Regions from separate parts of the Pseudoalteromonas sp. SWXJ133 genome, predicted to be linked through region 1. Evidence: predicted binding sites of a transcription regulator. Region 1 holds the regulator's gene; each other region holds the start of a gene.
What was found. Region 1 encodes LexA, which represses DNA repair genes until DNA is damaged. Its sites were predicted from a motif close to TACTGTATNNNNATACAGTA; they were not measured.
Positions count from the first base shown of each region.

Region 1 (5,725 bases):
CGAGATAGTAGTGGTCGTGTCTCTGAAATTAAAAAATCACTTAAAGTGAAAATTCCCGCAGGTTCAGTAAATGGCGAACGAATTCGACTAAAAGGGCAAGGCGGATTAGGGTCAGCGAACGGGCAAAATGGCGATTTGTACTTACAAATTAGTTTAGTGCCCCACCTATTATTTGATGTTGAAGGTCATAACCTAAATATAGTCGTCCCTCTTGCACCATGGGAAGCGGCTCTTGGTACAAAAATAAATTTACCTACGTTGGCAGGCAAAATCCAATTAACTATTCCATCTAATAGTCAGTCTGGTCAACGCTTGCGTATTAAAGGTAAGGGATTAATGAGTAAAAAAGCCAAAGGTGATTTATTTGCTGTGCTTAAAATTGTTAATCCAACATCTGTTGATGATACCAGTAAAAAACTTTGGGAAGAATTAGCCGAAAAAGCTCACTTTGATCCCCGTAATAACTGGAGCAAGCCATAATGCAAATTATCGTGACACAAAAAGATGATTTACTTACTAGCAAAGAGCTATGTTTGAGTAGTGATATTAGCGAAGCAATTTTATATGAGCTAGTTGAGCACAATATTGCGGTTCCAATTGAGGGGAAGCATGTTACGCAGTGGCAATTTACGGTATCTGCAGTGACCTTAGTTAAAAAAGCGGCCCGTATTCAACATGACTTTTCGTTAGATTGGTCGGCAATAGCTTTAGTTTTACAATTGCTGGATGAGCGTGATGAGTTGATTTTCGAAAACGAAATGTTAAAGCGACATTTGAGTCGATTTAAACACTTGGAATAAAATCTGCCCTTGGGTACTTCCTAGGGCTTATTTACTCTTTGGTGAGAGTGCGCTAGTTCTTAAAAACCAATATGACTACTTTGATTTATTCTTACTTTTAATTCGGATAAATCGTTTTAGTCGTATGTTTTGCATAAGTAGTAATATACCACTTAGGCAAAAAAGTACGCTGGTTGCTGCAAAACTAATAAGCAGCGGATTATTAAAATCCTCTCGCTCATCGTAATCCATAATATGTAACATCCAAAAAAAGTCGAAAATTCGCCATAGTGTGCTGCGAACGGTGACAACTCTGCCGTTATTTTCTGACAAATACAGTGTTGTGTTAAATGTGTCGTCAAATTGTACCTGCCAAACATTGGTTTTATATCCAACTTCTCGCATACCTTGCTTTAGCAGTACAGCGCTTGTCACTTGAGCATCAATAAGTAAGTGTGCTTTAGCATTTGCGGTAATTTGTATTTTAGTTGGCGGCTCAAAAGGCCGGCCTGTTATACCGTTAAAGCTTTGCTGTTCATCTTTATTTATTACTGTAATTATAGGTGTGGTTAAAAAGTTCTCAAAAATTATTTGTGTTGGATTAACCACCTGAGATGCAATATCGTTAAGGGAGGCAACATAATCAGCCTGCGTAAATGGGTTATTAAGAGTACGTGTTGCAAGATGCTCCCCATGAACTTTATCAAGAGGAATAGCGCTCATGACTAAACCGCCTAATAGCCAAGCTAAAATTTGTAATGTGAGCAAATAACCGAGCCATTTATGTAACTTGCGAGCATACTTAAATATTTTTTTATTCATGTTTTAGTCTTATTATTTTTAGAGGCTAGTTTATTACATTAATGGGATTAGTTACTGCGACATTTTGTCGCAGTTTAAACTATAGCTTACTGTAATCATTTAAAAATAAAAAAGATTACACTTAAATTGCTAACATGACTTATTTGTTTAATTGAGCTGAGTGTTTGATATCCAGCTAGCTTTAAACGCTAAAAAATACTTAAAAGCTGCGAAATATCTATATAAAGTGGTTAATAGAGCATAGTTGATTTGGTATAACGGTAAAACTGCGTTAAAGTTTGCAATGAAATTATTAGAGGATAAATACGAAACGATGTCGGAAATTCAATTTTTAAATGTAGATCTTGAGCTTGAATCAAAGCAAGATATTAGTTTGCTAGTGGCAGACTTGAAAAAAGTCGCGACGATTTTACATTATGACAAAGACGAATACCGTCAATTAGCGCGTATTGAAGCAACAGGTGTAGTAAACACGCCTGACAAAGCAATAAACCATATATGTGAGCTTATTGAATCGTGTTCGCGTAACGCGCTAAAGCAATGGTTAAGCTGTTCACGTAGAACGTTTGATATTGGTTTTGAATCAGGCACTTCCCCTAAGTGCTTTAATCAAGCCTTAGATGCAGATACATTACTACGTATATCTGCGATTGGTGCGGGTATGGAAATTACAATTTACCCAATCGAAAAGTAACTACCTTCGCTCTACGACTGCTGCGGTCATTTTTGATACGCAGCACAGCTCATTGCGGCTATTTGTAATTTTTATTTCCCACACTGAACTACGTTTGCCAATATGAAACGCTCTTGCCGTTGCTGTTAAAGTGCCGTTGCGAGATGCTTTTAAATGACTTGCGCTAATTTCCTGCCCCACGCAGTAAAATTTTGTAAAATCGACAACAAAGTTAGCTGCATAGCTGGCAACTGTTTCGGCAAGTACAACGTTAGCACCGCCGTGAACCATTCCCATTGGGTTATGATGCTCAGGAATTGCCGGCATAGTGGCTACTAAGTAATCATCACCAATTTCAGTGACTTCTATTCCCATGGTTTTCATTAATGTTCCTTGGCCATCAATGCCTTGTTCTAACTGCTTGCACAGCTCTAAAGTGATGGGCTGGTACCAAATACTCATAATGACTCCTTTGCTTTTTTAATCATTTATAAACCTAGCTTTAGTTATATCCCTAAAATGTACACAAGTGAAATTACTTTGGCTATTTTAAGGCTTAATTTAAATTTGCGATTTTTATTTAACTGTATATACTCACAGTTAAATGTACTGTATGGAAAACCAGTTGTATGCGACCATTAACGAACCGCCAAGCTCAAATACTCGAACTAATTAAAGTTTTTATTAAAGACACTGGTATGCCTCCTACACGTGCTGAAATAGCGCAAACATTAGGTTTTAAAAGTGCCAATGCTGCTGAAGAACATTTAAAAGCACTTGCTAAAAAAGGCGCAATTAAAATGAAACCAGGTGCAAGCCGTGGTATTCAGTTAATTGAAGAAGAAGAGCCAGAACAATTAGGTTTACCGCTTATAGGGCGTGTTGCTGCTGGTTCACCTATTTTGGCGCAAGAGCACGTTGAAAGTCACTGCAAAATCGATCCATTAATGTTTAAACCGGCTGCAGATTTTTTACTACGCGTTAACGGTATGAGCATGAAAGATATTGGTATTATGGATGGTGATTTACTTGCTGTACATCGTACTCAAACCGCTGAAAACGGGCAAGTTGTTGTTGCCCGCCTAGACGAAGACGTAACTGTAAAACGTCTTGAGAAAGCGGGTCGTAAAGTATTACTTCATGCTGAAAACGACGATTTTGAATCTATTGAAGTAGATCTTGAGAATGAGTCTTTTAATATTGAAGGCTTAGCCGTTGGCGTTATAAGAAACGCTGATTGGATGTGACTTTAAAAATAGCTTTTAAACAAGCAGTTTTATAAATGCGTACTAATTAGTACGCATTTTTGTTTTAAATTCGCACTAAAAATAGGGCATAAATAGCTCACTGACAATTTAAGCTGTAAACTTTTTTGCACTTATATTTTCCCCCTTCGAATGCGTTAAACCCCTTTGTTTTGCTCATCTTTTGAACTTACTGTTACCTAGTTGGTTATTGATTTTTTATTAATTACTCAATATCACCTGATTGTTTTTTATACTAAAACTTGCTTGTTGTTCATTTTTTAGCTAATTATTAATGTGCTGAGCTAATAATAACTCACAGCTTTTTAGTTTTGAGAACACACAATATACACAAACCCGTTGTTGGCGCAGCAAAACCAATCAATATTAAATGAGATTGACTAAAAAAATAAAAATAACGAATTGGCGTTTAAGCCGTACGCCTCTTCGCTTTGCATTCGCAATAGCATCAAAGGAGCCGTCACATGGGTAAACTGACCTCTACCTTGTGGCTTATATTATGTGTTTTTTCGCACCCAGTTTTGGCTAACAGCCAATACAATATGCGCAAAGGCGTAACCGATATAAGCAATAATGTATATCAGCTGCACATGACCATATTTATAATATGTTGTGTGATTGGGGTGATAGTGTTCGCAATTATGTTTTGGGCACTTATTCATCACCGTAAATCTAAAGGGGCTGTACCTGCCCAATTTCACGAAAGCACTAAAGTAGAAATACTTTGGACTGCAATCCCGTTTGTTATTTTAATTGCTATGGCAGTACCAGCCACTAAAACCCTAATTGCAATGGAAGATGCCAGCAAAGCTGATCTCACTATTAAAATTACAGGCTCGCAATGGAAATGGCATTATGAATATATGGGTGAAGATGTAGAGTTCTACTCTATTTTATCTACCCCGCAAGATGAAATAGCGAATCTTGCAGATAAAAATCCTAACTACTTACTTGAGGTTGATAAACCTCTCGTACTGCCAATAAATCAAAAAGTAAGATTTTTAATGACTTCTGACGATGTTATTCACTCTTGGTGGGTACCTGATTTTGCAGTTAAAAAAGATGCGAATCCCGGCTTTATAAACGAAACATGGACGAACATAAATGAAGAAGGTACTTACCGAGGCCAATGTGCTGAGTTGTGTGGTAAAGATCATGGCTTTATGCCCGTTGTGGTGGTCGCTAAATCTGAGGCTGATTTTAAAACGTGGCTTGCAGATGCAAAGCAAGCTAAACAAAAAGCAGCATTAGCAGATGCCGCATTACTTGATAAAACCCTCCCAAAAGAAGAATTAATGACTTTAGGCGAACAAGTATATATGGCCAATTGTGCTGCATGTCATCAGCCTACTGGCATGGGGTTACCGGGTGTATTTCCTGCACTTAAAGGCAGCCCTATAGTGCTTGGCGATATAAAAGATCACATTGATGTAGTTATCCATGGGCGACCCAGTACGGCAATGCAAGCATTTGCCAAACAGTTATCTATAAAGCAATTAGCAGCGGTTATTACTTATAAACGTAATGCGTGGGGTAATGATACGGGTGATGTTATTCAACCGAGTCAAATACAGGCAGCACTTGATGCCAAAGTGGAGGCGAACTAATGAGTAGCATAGTAGAACAACCTAACGCCAATGAAGCTCATCATGCTCATCACCCAGCTAAAGGTTTTAAACGCTGGCTTTACACAACTAATCATAAAGATATAGGTAGTTTATATTTAATTTTTTCGCTGACCATGTTCTTAATTGGTGGTGGAATGGCCATGGTGATCAGAGCTGAATTATTTCAACCAGGTTTACAGTTGGTCGATCCTCACTTTTTTAATCAAATGACCACAGTGCATGGTTTAATTATGGTGTTTGGTGCGGTTATGCCGGCCTTTACAGGCCTTGCTAACTGGATGATACCACTCATGATTGGCGCGCCAGATATGGCATTGCCAAGAATGAATAACTGGAGCTTTTGGATTTTACCGTTTGCGTTTTTAATCCTATTGGCATCGTTATTTATGCCTGGTGGGGGTCCTGCATTTGGTTGGACTTTTTATGCACCACTGTCTACAACATACAGTAATGATAATACTGCATTGTTTGTATTTGCCGTACATATTATGGGGATTAGTTCAATAATGGGCGCAATCAATGTGATTGTAACCATAGTGAACTTACGTGCCCCAGGCA
Region 1 covers NZ_JADYXJ010000036.1:11,855-17,579, forward strand. Annotated here, with positions in the region: gene I6F40_RS18845 (DnaJ C-terminal domain-containing protein) at 1-480, shown strand, start outside; gene I6F40_RS18850 (chaperone modulator CbpM) at 480-800, shown strand; gene I6F40_RS18855 (membrane protein) at 876-1,601, opposite strand; gene I6F40_RS18860 (hypothetical protein) at 1,915-2,295, shown strand; gene I6F40_RS18865 (PaaI family thioesterase) at 2,296-2,736, opposite strand; gene lexA (transcriptional repressor LexA) at 2,904-3,521, shown strand; gene coxB (cytochrome c oxidase subunit II) at 4,004-5,146, shown strand; gene ctaD (cytochrome c oxidase subunit I) at 5,146-5,725, shown strand, end outside.

Region 2 (5,725 bases), on a different contig from region 1:
TTGATGACCGTATTTACGCATCATCGAAATAGCACCATCGTGCTCTTTATTTTCTGCCAAGATTGTTAAATCTTTATAAAACTGACGAGCAAGTTCACGAGTTCCGGCATCAGAGAAGTAATGACAACCAATCTTTGAATAAAAGCCTCTAAAACCGTTGAGTATTAATACATAAATACGGTTATTACCCGCAACGGCTAATTCGTGATGAACTTTATAATCGTAGTCAGCAAATGCCTGCGCAGTATCTTCTAGCTCATGACTTTGTGATAAAATTTCAATTACACGTTCAGGATTTAACTTAATTGCAGCACGTGTATAAATAGCACTAATATTAGTACGTGCAGATAAAAGCTGATCTGTCAGCTCTGGCATCTTGTCTTCATCTAAGCGCGCTAGTGTTTCAAGAATATTTAAACCAGATGTCTCCCAAAAGTTATTTACTTTTGTTGGTTTACCATGCTGAATTGTTAACCAACCATCACGTGCTAAACGCTGTAATACTTCTCTCAAGGTCGTTCTTGTTACACCAATTAACTCTGAAAGTTCTCGCTCGGCAGGTAGAATTGAACCTGGAGGGAAATCGCCGTTCCAAATAGATTCAACTATATATTCTTCAGCAAATCCTGCTGGGCTTTTCGCTTTAAAAATTCTCATCCAGTTCCCACTCGAATTAATCAACACTCATCGTTTTACACGAATAACTGACTGATTGTACCAGACGAAGCATAACTAACAAGTAAAGTCAGGTATATAAATAAGCAAATGAGTAGAAATTAAAGATTAATAAATAATAAAATTTAGGTTTCTCTAATATAGCTACAATGTATAAATATACAGAGCAATATTCACTGTAGGTACATTGTAATTGTTGGTGTTTTGTATTTACACCATACTTAGCTGAATCAACTTAATACACATAAGTACATTAAAAAGGAACACCTATGCAACAGAGCGTTCTAGCAGCAACTTTAAAGAATTGATTTGGCAATGCACCAATGTGATATAAGTAAGCGATATAACTAAGCTTATGTATAAATGGGAACTAACTAGAGCATCATGTAACCTCTGCTGAGGCTGTATTGAGTGGTCAAAAATTTCATCTTATAAAAAGCGACTTCGGTAGCTTTTTTTTCCTTTTTGTTGCCGCATACATTATCCTAGGTCATAATCTAACGTCTTATTTAAACGCGGAATTTTTATGAACTGGCTTGCGCAATTACCCACCCAACGTACCCCGTGGCTTTTATTTACAGCTATCGTTTTTTTACTTGAAGCGACCGCCCTTTTCTTTCAATACCAAATGGGATTGGCACCTTGCATAATGTGCATATATCAACGTACAGCTGTACTGGGCCTATTAGGCGCAGGAATTGTAGGTGCAACTAAACCACAGAGCAAAGCAGTTCGTGCATTAGCGTATGTAATTTGGGGTGTATCGAGTGTTTGGGGATACCTTATAGCTCGCGAGCATATTGATATGCAAACCACCACAGACCCTTTTGCATTTAGCTGTGAGTTTGAACCGAACTTCCCGTCGTTTATGCCGTTACATGAATGGATACCTAGCTTTTTTCAGGCGACCGGGGATTGTGGAAATATAGATTGGCAATTTATTGGTTTGAGCATGCCTGCTTGGATGGAAATTATATTTGGGATTTTCTCACTAACACTATTTATTATAGTTATTGGCCGTTTATTAATTAAAAAGTCGATTTGATATGTTTACATTTTTTTCAAGCCAATTAGATGAGCTTAAACACCTAAAAGTACGCAAGCGTCAGGACGTAATAGCACTTTCTTTAAATATGCTATCGCCAACAGATAAAGTGTTACTACGTATAATAAAATTATTGTTACTTAGCCCATTATTTTTAATATTTACGGTATTTAAAGGCTGGATATTAATCCCATTTTTAATACTCGGTGGGCTTTGCTATCCGCTATTAACAACACCTATTGAAATTAACTTTGCTAAAAAGCACTTAAACGAAGCGCTAAAACAATTTAATCAGGGCGTATAACGCCCTGATTATTACTTACTCGCTTTAAAGTGATATTTTCCCTTCTAATTTGGCTAATAGCTTTTTACCAATTCCTTTAACTTTCGATAAATCACTGACGCTTTTAAATTCGCCGTTTTCTTCACGGTAATCCACAATTGCCTGCGCTTTTTTCTTACCTATACCCGGTAGCTTAGCAAGCATACCTGCATCAGCATTATTTATACTAATTGTCTCAACTTGAGACATTTGCTTAGTTACTTCCGATAGTTGTGCGTATACGGTAGTTGCAGGTAGTAAGCATAATAAGCTTATTATGAATAAATTTTTTAACGTTTTCATTAAACTTGTCCCTATTCTTCTTTTCTTAATTTTGAATGTTGCTCAGGAAAACTAAAAAGTAAGGAACTGAAAAGCTCATCACTTAAAGTGTATCTAAACGCATTATCACTATAATCCGAAATCCTGAAAATGCAGCTGGTACAACTAGTGATTTCTTAACTAAAGTAAAGTTACCGTTTTTTGTCAAATTTGACTCTTAAAAATTAATACTTCGCGCTTGCAAATTCACTTACAAACCATTACTGTACATAAAAACAGTAATCTAATGGTTTTTACAAACCACGGTGCCAAGCAATTTTGCAGGAGAAATCATGGCTGTTGTTGTTAAATATGTTGTAGAACGAAACGGAGTCGAGCGTATGACGTTTACTACCAAAAAAGAAGCTGATGCTTATGACAAGATGCTCGATATAGCAGAATCACTTGAGCTAATGCTAGAAAAGGTAGACGTACCGCTTAGTGAGCAACAAATTGAATCACTTGCTTTAGAAATAGCGAAAAGCAAAGATGACTTTATGACCATATTGAAGGGCGGCAAAGATCCGGTTGTTACCAAAGCGCCAGCGAAAAGTAAAAAGTCAGATAACGTTGCATCAATTGAAGATAACAACGATAAAAAAGCAAGTTAACTCGTAGATTGCCCTCTCCTCGGACGGGACAAACTAAATAAAAAAGGGAGCAACTTAGTTGCTCCCTTTTTTATTATACCAATTCGCTTCATTAAGTGATCTATTTTGAGGGTGGAAAAACGTGTTGATAACTAGGCAAAAAATTCGATATTTAGCTGTTCTAAATGAGAATTTTTTAACGCCTGTAGCAACACGTTTAGCCCCGCAAAATGATTAAATATTATTGCGGATTGGTATTACTTACTACTCATTTTAAAATAAATAGTAATTGCTATTTAAAGCTCTTTTTCTACTTCATCAAATAAAGCAGTGATGTTTTGCTCTGGCTCTTTTGTTACTAAGCTAACAACAACAATTGCGATACTCGCTAAAATAAAGCCAGGTACTATTTCATACATAAAGCTACTTAAACTTTCACCATTAATAGTAAACGGACCATAAATCCAAACAAGCACTGTAAACGCACCTACTAACATACCAGATAAGGCGCCAGCAAAATTCATACGTTTCCAATAAAGGCTAAACAATACAAGTGGTCCAAAAGCAGCACCAAAGCCTGCCCATGCATTACTTACTAGGTCTAAAATAGAGCTATCTCTGTCGTACGCTAAATAAATTGCAAACAGGGCAACAAATGCAACACTAATTCGACCAACAGTAACTAATTCAAAGTCGCTAGCATCTTTACGTAAAAATGTTTTATATAAATCTTCAGTCAATGAACTTGAGCTTACTAGCAATTGTGATGAGATAGTACTCATGATAGCAGCCAAAATTGCAGCTAGTAAAAAGCCAGCAATAAGTGGATGGAACAATAACTCAGAAAGAATTAGGAAAATCGTTTCAGGATCTTCAACTACAATATTATTTTCGTAAGTATAAGCAGCACCAAATATACCAGTACCAACAGCACCAAGGGCAGCAACAATCATCCATGTCATACCAATACGGCGAGCTTTAGGCATATCCTTAACACTACGTACCGACATAAAACGAACGATGATATGTGGTTGACCAAAATAACCTAAACCCCATGCCATTGCAGAAATAATACCTAATGCAGAGCCTGCTCCAATCCAGTTAAGCATATCTGGATTTACACTATGTAAAGTAGACTCCAGAGGTTGTTCAAGTAAAGAGTATGCAACGGTAGGCACTAGAATCAGTGCGATGAACATAATACAACCTTGCACGAAATCAGTTAAGCTAACCGCTAAAAAACCACCAAACAAAGTGTATAAAACAACGACACCCGTTGTAATGTATAAACCCACTTCATAACTTAGACCAAATGAGCTTTCAAACAATTTTCCGCCGGCTACAACACCAGATGACGTGTAAAGAGTAAAGAAGACTATAATCACAACAGCTGATACAACACGTAATAAGTTTGACTTATCATTGAAGCGATTTGAGAAGTAATCTGGGATTGTTATAGAGTCATTTGCTTTTTCAGTGTACACACGTAATCTAGGTGCAACTAACAGGTAATTTAACCAAGCACCAATCACCAAACCAATTGCTATCCATGTACTACTAAAACCAGTAACAAACATCGCACCAGGTAGGCCCATTAAAATCCAGCCACTCATGTCAGATGCACCTGCAGATAGTGCAGCAACACTTGGTGATAGATTTCGTCCACCTAACATGTAACCTGATACATCGCCAGTAGATTGCTTATATGCATATAGTCCGATACCTAACATTACAACAAAATATAATGCTAGTGAAATAATCATTCCTGTTTCCAAATTAGCCTCCGCATAATTATTAATAACAGGCTCTTGATCCGAATATTGACTCTTAAAATATTATAATAAAGACACTATTAGGATAAAAACCATTCTCGCTGACTATATCATGCCTAACAATAAAATCTCCAACTTGTTGCTTCCAGCTGATATAAAAATACTCATGTTGAATAATTTTAAAGCGAATTGGTAAAATATAATAAATTAAATAGAAGAAACACCTTAATTTATAATGATAATTTATTAATCATGCAAATATACGTAATGCTATTTCAAGTCATTTCCCATATATTATTACAATAATCAATTACATTACTTTTACGGAACTGTTTATGTATTTTTACGCTGCACGCCAACCTATTTTAGACAGAGATAAGAAGCTTATTGGGTATGAGCTTTTATTCCGTGATGGTGTTGATAACGTATTTCCTGATATAGATGGTGACGAAGCAACAACACGACTTATAGAGGGTAGCCAGTTTAACTTTGGCTTAGAAGATTTAACCGATAACAAACCTGCCTATATAAATTTCACGTTAGAAACACTATTAAAGGGTTACCCTACATTATTGGGTAAAGACACTATAGTTGTAGAAATACTTGAAACTATCCAGCCTGGTAAGCGTTTATTAGCTATCGTTAAAGATTTAAAAGATAAAGGTTACACAATCGCTCTTGATGACTATATCCACCAACCTGTATGGCAGCACTTTTATCCATTCATTGATATTATCAAAATCGACGTTTTAACTAATGATATGGACACAATAAAAGCTATTTTTAACGACTTAAAACCACATTTACATATTAAGTTACTTGCTGAAAAAGTAGAAACCTACGAAATTTACCAACAAACTTTGGAAGTTGGATTTGATTATTTTCAAGGGTTTTTCTTCTCAAAACCTGAAATGGTACAGAGTAAAGCTCTACCGCCTTCAGGAATAGCATTAGCAGAATTACTTTACGAAACATCAAGCACAGATATGGATCTTAGAAA
Region 2 covers NZ_JADYXJ010000010.1:71,677-77,401, reverse strand. Annotated here, with positions in the region: gene fadR (fatty acid metabolism transcriptional regulator FadR) at 1-657, opposite strand, end outside; gene dsbB (disulfide bond formation protein DsbB) at 1,202-1,720, shown strand; gene I6F40_RS09820 (DUF6170 family protein) at 1,722-2,024, shown strand; gene I6F40_RS09815 (ComEA family DNA-binding protein) at 2,049-2,345, opposite strand; gene I6F40_RS09810 (YebG family protein) at 2,657-2,974, shown strand; gene putP (sodium/proline symporter PutP) at 3,250-4,728, opposite strand; gene I6F40_RS09800 (EAL and HDOD domain-containing protein) at 5,061-5,725, shown strand, end outside.
Region 2: the regulator LexA is predicted to act here: its motif matches at 2,586-2,605, upstream of I6F40_RS09810 (YebG family protein).

Region 3 (5,725 bases), on a different contig from region 1:
CACCTTCAACACCGCTACCTGCAATATCCATATGAACATAAGGTAAAGGTTGTGCAGAGTCGTTACCGTGCTTATCAAGCCCACCAACAATAGCCATAAACGCCATAGGGAACTGATGCCCACGAGCAGTAACAGCAGATGCTGCGTTATTGCTCGAGAGTACATCGTCAGCTAGCGTGCGTGGTTTAATAAAGTCGTAATCTTCACGGCGAGAACGCGATACTTCAGCGCCATCGGCCCACAAATCTCCAAGGTCAGCTATTTGACGTGAAACACCAGCGCTACGAGCTGGACCATTTTCAACATACGCACCGTAAGGGCCCATTGCACGTGCCGCGTGACCCGTTAATGTAGCAACAGTAAACAACGTTGGGTTTATTTCGCCTTTAGCTAAATCTTTCATTTCGCTAAGCAGGTCGCCCATTGCTAAGCGCCCTTCTGCATCGGTATTACCAATACGTACACGGATACCTTCGCGGCTAGTAATAATTTCATCTGGCACAAAACAATCCGAGCCAATAGAGTTACGAACAACGGCTAAGTACGATACCACCTTAACGCCTTTAGGCTGATAATCCGCAACAGCTTTCATAAAGCCCGCAACAGAAGCTGCACCGCCTTTATCACGACTCATGCCTGCCATATGGCCACCTACTTTTAAATCTGCACCGCCTGTATCGTATACAAGACCCTTACCTACAAACATAAGTGTGCGAGTAATTTCACCCTCTGGTACATATTCAAGCTTAACAACACGTGGGTGATGGCGCTCAACTGCATAAGATGCACGAGCAACAGTGCTTAGCATTGGGTAGTTTTTATCAATAGCTGCAATATCATCAATTACTTCAACTGCAATGCTTGAGCCTTTAAATAAATCAACGCAGTAATCAGCAAAACGTGGTGGAGCCATACGCTCAGGTTCAGTGCCACATAAATCACGCGCGGCATATTGGCCAGCTGCAATTGCATTAACAGCTTTGATTGTTTGCTCGCTTGCGCCAACTAAACCAATTTGAGTAATAGGTTCAATACTTTCACCGTGATATTCACGCGCTTCTAATGGCTGCCATAAGGCTTGGCAAGCACCTAAATAAGCAACTTCTAATGCATGCTGATAACGGCTATCACCATTTAAATTTGGTAAAAATAATGCAGGATTAACACTACCCGACGCTTTTGCTTCGTTAATTGCTAATTTAGCAGCATCAAAATAACGGCGAACATCGTCGTAATCTCTATTTAACGGACCCGTTGGCGCAAGTACAACGCGTTTTTTTTCAATCACTAATAAAGTAACTTGTTTACCAATGCGAGAATCAACTTTTGCTTGGTCTAAAATAGCATCACGTAATGAGTTATTTGGTAATTGAGAAAAGTCATCACTAATAATAATAAGCGCATCATGAGATGTGCATTCAAGGCTTGCACTAACCGCTTGAGGGTATGCCATAAATAAAGTCCTGTTAGAAAACATAAGCCCCTATTATCGTCGATTTAAATATTGAAGACCAGCAAGGTGCGATGAGCTAATTATACAACTTGCCAATAAATGGCAACTTGGAGTTACAGGCTTTACAGCTTAATCGAGAATACTCAGTTGGAAGTTTTGTTCTGGCTCGCTTTTAATGCCAACGCCTATGCCAAGTAATCTTACAGGTTGTTGTAGCCCTCGTTGATAGGCCTTAGTAAAGAGTTGAATAAATATTTCTGTGTTTAAATCGTGGTATGCCTGATCGGCTGAGGTCACTACAAAGTTTGCAAACTTCACTTTAACACTCAGCTTATTAATACGGTTTTGTAATTGCTGTTTATTAAGTCTTAAAACTAATTCGTCTAACAATTTTGGCAGCTCATCTAAGCACTCTTGCAAACTTGTTTTATTGTATTCGTAGGTATGTTCAACACTCAGCGACTTTCTGATGCGATCTGTTGATACTTTACCAACATATTCACCTGCACATTTTTGATAAAGCGACACACCAAAATTACCCACATGTTGCTGCATCCAGTTAACGCCTTTTTCACGTACATCCTTGCCGGTATATAAGCCTTTTAAATTTAGCTTTTCGAGCGTTACTTTACCCACCCCCGGAATTTTACCCAGCGGTAATTGCGCTAAAAAATCATCGATCTCATGAGGCAAAACGACAAACTGACCATTAGGCTTTTTTTCGTCACTCGCTATTTTGGCAATAAATTTAATCGGTGCAATACCTGCTGATGCAGTGAGCCCCGTGGCATTGTAAATATCGGCTCTTATTTGCTGTGCAATAAGTGTGGCGCTGCCTTTACAAGCGGTGCTATCTGTTACATCTAGGTAGGCTTCATCTAAAGAGAGTGGTTCAATTAAGTCTGTGTAGCGGTTAAATACTTCACGTATTTGGTTTGAAGCTTCTTTGTATACAGCCATGCGCCCAGGGACAATAACTAAATCGGGGCATAACTGTTTAGCATGATAGTTCGACATAGCCGATCGCACGCCATACTCCCTCGCTATATAGTTAGCGGTTGAGAGCACGCCTCGTCGGCTATTGCCTCCAATAGCAAGCGGTACACATGCAAGTTTTGGATTATCTCGCATTTCTACTGCTGCATAAAAGCAATCCATGTCTATGTGAATAAACTTCTTCATCACCACAACACAACTGTTTATTTATACAGTCATTATTATGTAATCACTTGTGATAAGCAAGCCTAGGGCCTGTTTATCTTTCGAGGTTAAATTTGCAGCAGTATGTTTGGTATTTAGGCAAGGCAGAGCCTATGTAGTGTGGTTATTCCCCATAAATAGGCGATAACGTAGCACAAATGCCAAACATACGCTGCCCGAAGGGTTCTGCCTAGGGGCAATTTACTCTTTGTTGCTCGGTTTTTACTTAGTCCACTAGGTCACAAACCTCGCGCCGCGATTAAATAGCCCCTAGATTGAACAAATTTTAATCCTGAAAGGTCAACAGGCCCTAGTTAGCGATTAAAAAAAGTGCTTATTATCTTCTGATTCTTTATAACTGCTTAGCCAAAACATGACCTCGAATAAAAATCCTGCCAACATTAAAATAATAGCGCCTAATTCATTACCCATTGCGTAGCAGGTAAATGAGGCTATAAAAACCAAACAAGCTAAGGACCAATTAATTATATTGTGCATACATACCTCTGTGTGTTTTTGTGTTTGTCTGTGTAATTTAACTGTAGACCTAAAATTAAATAGGTACAAATCATCTTACAAAAAACATGCTATTAATTACCTTGAGCTCGTAACCCCATGTTGATAATCTAAGTACTTTAAAATTAAGGGCCAATAAATGATGCAAACGTTTAAAGATCAGCACCCTATCCATACCGACATCACCGTAGCGTGGGCTGATATGGATGCACTACAACACGTAAATAATGTGGTGTATTTACGTTACTTTGAAATAGCCCGAATCGACTTCTTAAATAAAATAAATCTGTTCGACACAATAAGCCCTAATGGCGTGGGCCCGGTAATAAGCGAAAATAACATTCGTTATAAACGCCCAGTTACTTTTCCAGATACGCTTACAGTCGGCGTTACTATTTCTGATATAAAAACAGACCGCTTTAATATGAACTATACCGTTTATAGCCATGCACAAAACGCTATAACAACAACAGGCACTTCAAAAGTGGTTATGTTTAATTTTGAAACAGGCCAAAAAGCCCTCATTGCAGAGCCTCTTTTATCGGCGTTAGTTAGCTACTCTCAAGACGAGCAATAAGGAATTCTCATGCAATACAGCCCACTTGGCAGCAGTGGTATTAACGTTTCAAGAGTATGTTTAGGCAGTATGACTTGGGGTAAACAAAACACTCAAAGCGATGCTGATGAACAAATAGCTTACGCACTTGAGCAAGGCGTAAACTTTATTGATACAGCCGAAATGTATGCAGTACCGCCCTCTCCAGAGACCTATGGTAAAACTGAGGAAATTATTGGCGACTGGCTATCGCGTAATAAACAAAAACGCGGCGATGTAGTACTTGCCACAAAAATTGCAGGCAATGGATTATCGTGGGTACGTGATGGTGGCAATATTACGCGCCAAACTGTTATCGAAGCCGTAGACGATTCACTTAAGCGCCTTAAAACCGACTACATTGATTTGTATCAGCTGCATTGGCCAAACCGCTCTACCCCGCACTTTGGCAGACAATGGCCCGGCACTCTTAAATTTACCGACGTAAATACACAAGAGCAGCAAGCTAGTATGCTTGATATTCTAGAGGGCCTTAATGAATGTGTTAAAGCAGGTAAAATTAAGCACTGCGGTTTATCTGACGATACGCCATGGGGTATAAGCCAGTTTTTAAGTTTGGCCAAAGAGCATAACTTACCGCGTATGGTATCTATTCAAAATGAGTTTAGTTTAGCGCACGCTAAAGACTGGCCGTATTTAATAGAACAATGTGTACACGAAGATATTGCCTACTTACCGTGGTCGCCTTTAGCGGCTGGTTTATTAACGGGTAAATACCTAAACGGTGCTCGCCCAGAAGGATCTCGTTGGACCTTCATGCAGCGCAACGGTATTTTTAGAGATACACCAAATGCAGAGCAAGCCACTAAGCAGTATGTTGATCTGGCTCATGCAAACAATATTACTCCAGCACAACTAGCACTCGCATGGTGTAACCAAGTAGATGGCGTAACCTCTTCAATTATTGGTGCAACAAACATAGCCCAATTAAAAGAAGATATTGATGCATTTAACATCACGTTAAGCGACGAAATTCTTAGTGAGATTAACACTATATTTAGAAACCATCCGATGCCTTATTAAGCATGTATGAGTTAAAGCAGCCTTGAATGAGGTTGCTTTTTAACTAGAATATTTGACCCTACTACAACCAACACTATACTTTTATTAAGTTTTCTTAATTCAACGAACACTTATCAATGCTGAAAAACGGATACTATGCATTTTGCTTATTAATTGTATTTAACGCGCATGCTGTTGAGCAAAAAGTACAGCCTTTAAAAGAAATTGTTTGGCTGCAAAGTTACACGCCCCCTTTTCATATAGCTAAAAGCGAAAGTGCACCACAAGGCGGAATTTGCGACAATCTAACTGAGCAACTCATTAGAGCCATAACAGATGTAAAACATACCCGTTTAATTGTCCCTCAGCAGCGTATAAATAAATATTTAAGTGAAGGCAAAAATGTATGTTTTCCGTGTGTTATTTATAAAAAAAATAATAACCAACTACTTAACTACTCAAATCCAACAACGGTATATCCCCCATTTTCAATTATCACGACTAAAGAGCTAAAGCCCAAATTAGAAGAAAAGCACGGCTCGCCTATTCACCTTATTAATTTATTAACCGACCCGCAATACGTATACGGGCAAGCTGCTGCACGTAAATTTACAACTAAAATTAATACAATTATTGAAAATACAAAACGAGATAAAGAGTCGTCGTTAAGTTGGAGTAGCGAAAATGAAAGTCAGGCTGTTATAGCACGCTTGAGTCACGGCTTTTTAGACTACTCAATTGATTACCCGTTTATGGCCGATTACTTTAATAAACAAGGAGAATATACGAATATAGAGAGTGTACCAATTGCAGAAAATGACATTCAATTTATACGAGGAGCAATAGGTTGTGCGGCTAACGCACCTAATAATTTTGCACAGCAAGCGCTTAAAAAAATTAACCGCGCACTAAAAAACAATGTACTACAATCGCCTGAG
Region 3 covers NZ_JADYXJ010000004.1:167,077-172,801, forward strand. Annotated here, with positions in the region: gene I6F40_RS04820 (M17 family metallopeptidase) at 1-1,453, opposite strand, end outside; gene dinB (DNA polymerase IV) at 1,583-2,635, opposite strand; gene I6F40_RS04830 (acyl-CoA thioesterase) at 3,312-3,746, shown strand; gene I6F40_RS04835 (aldo/keto reductase) at 3,756-4,808, shown strand; gene I6F40_RS04840 (ABC transporter substrate-binding protein) at 4,925-5,725, shown strand, end outside.
Region 3: the regulator LexA is predicted to act here: its motif matches at 2,647-2,666, upstream of dinB (DNA polymerase IV).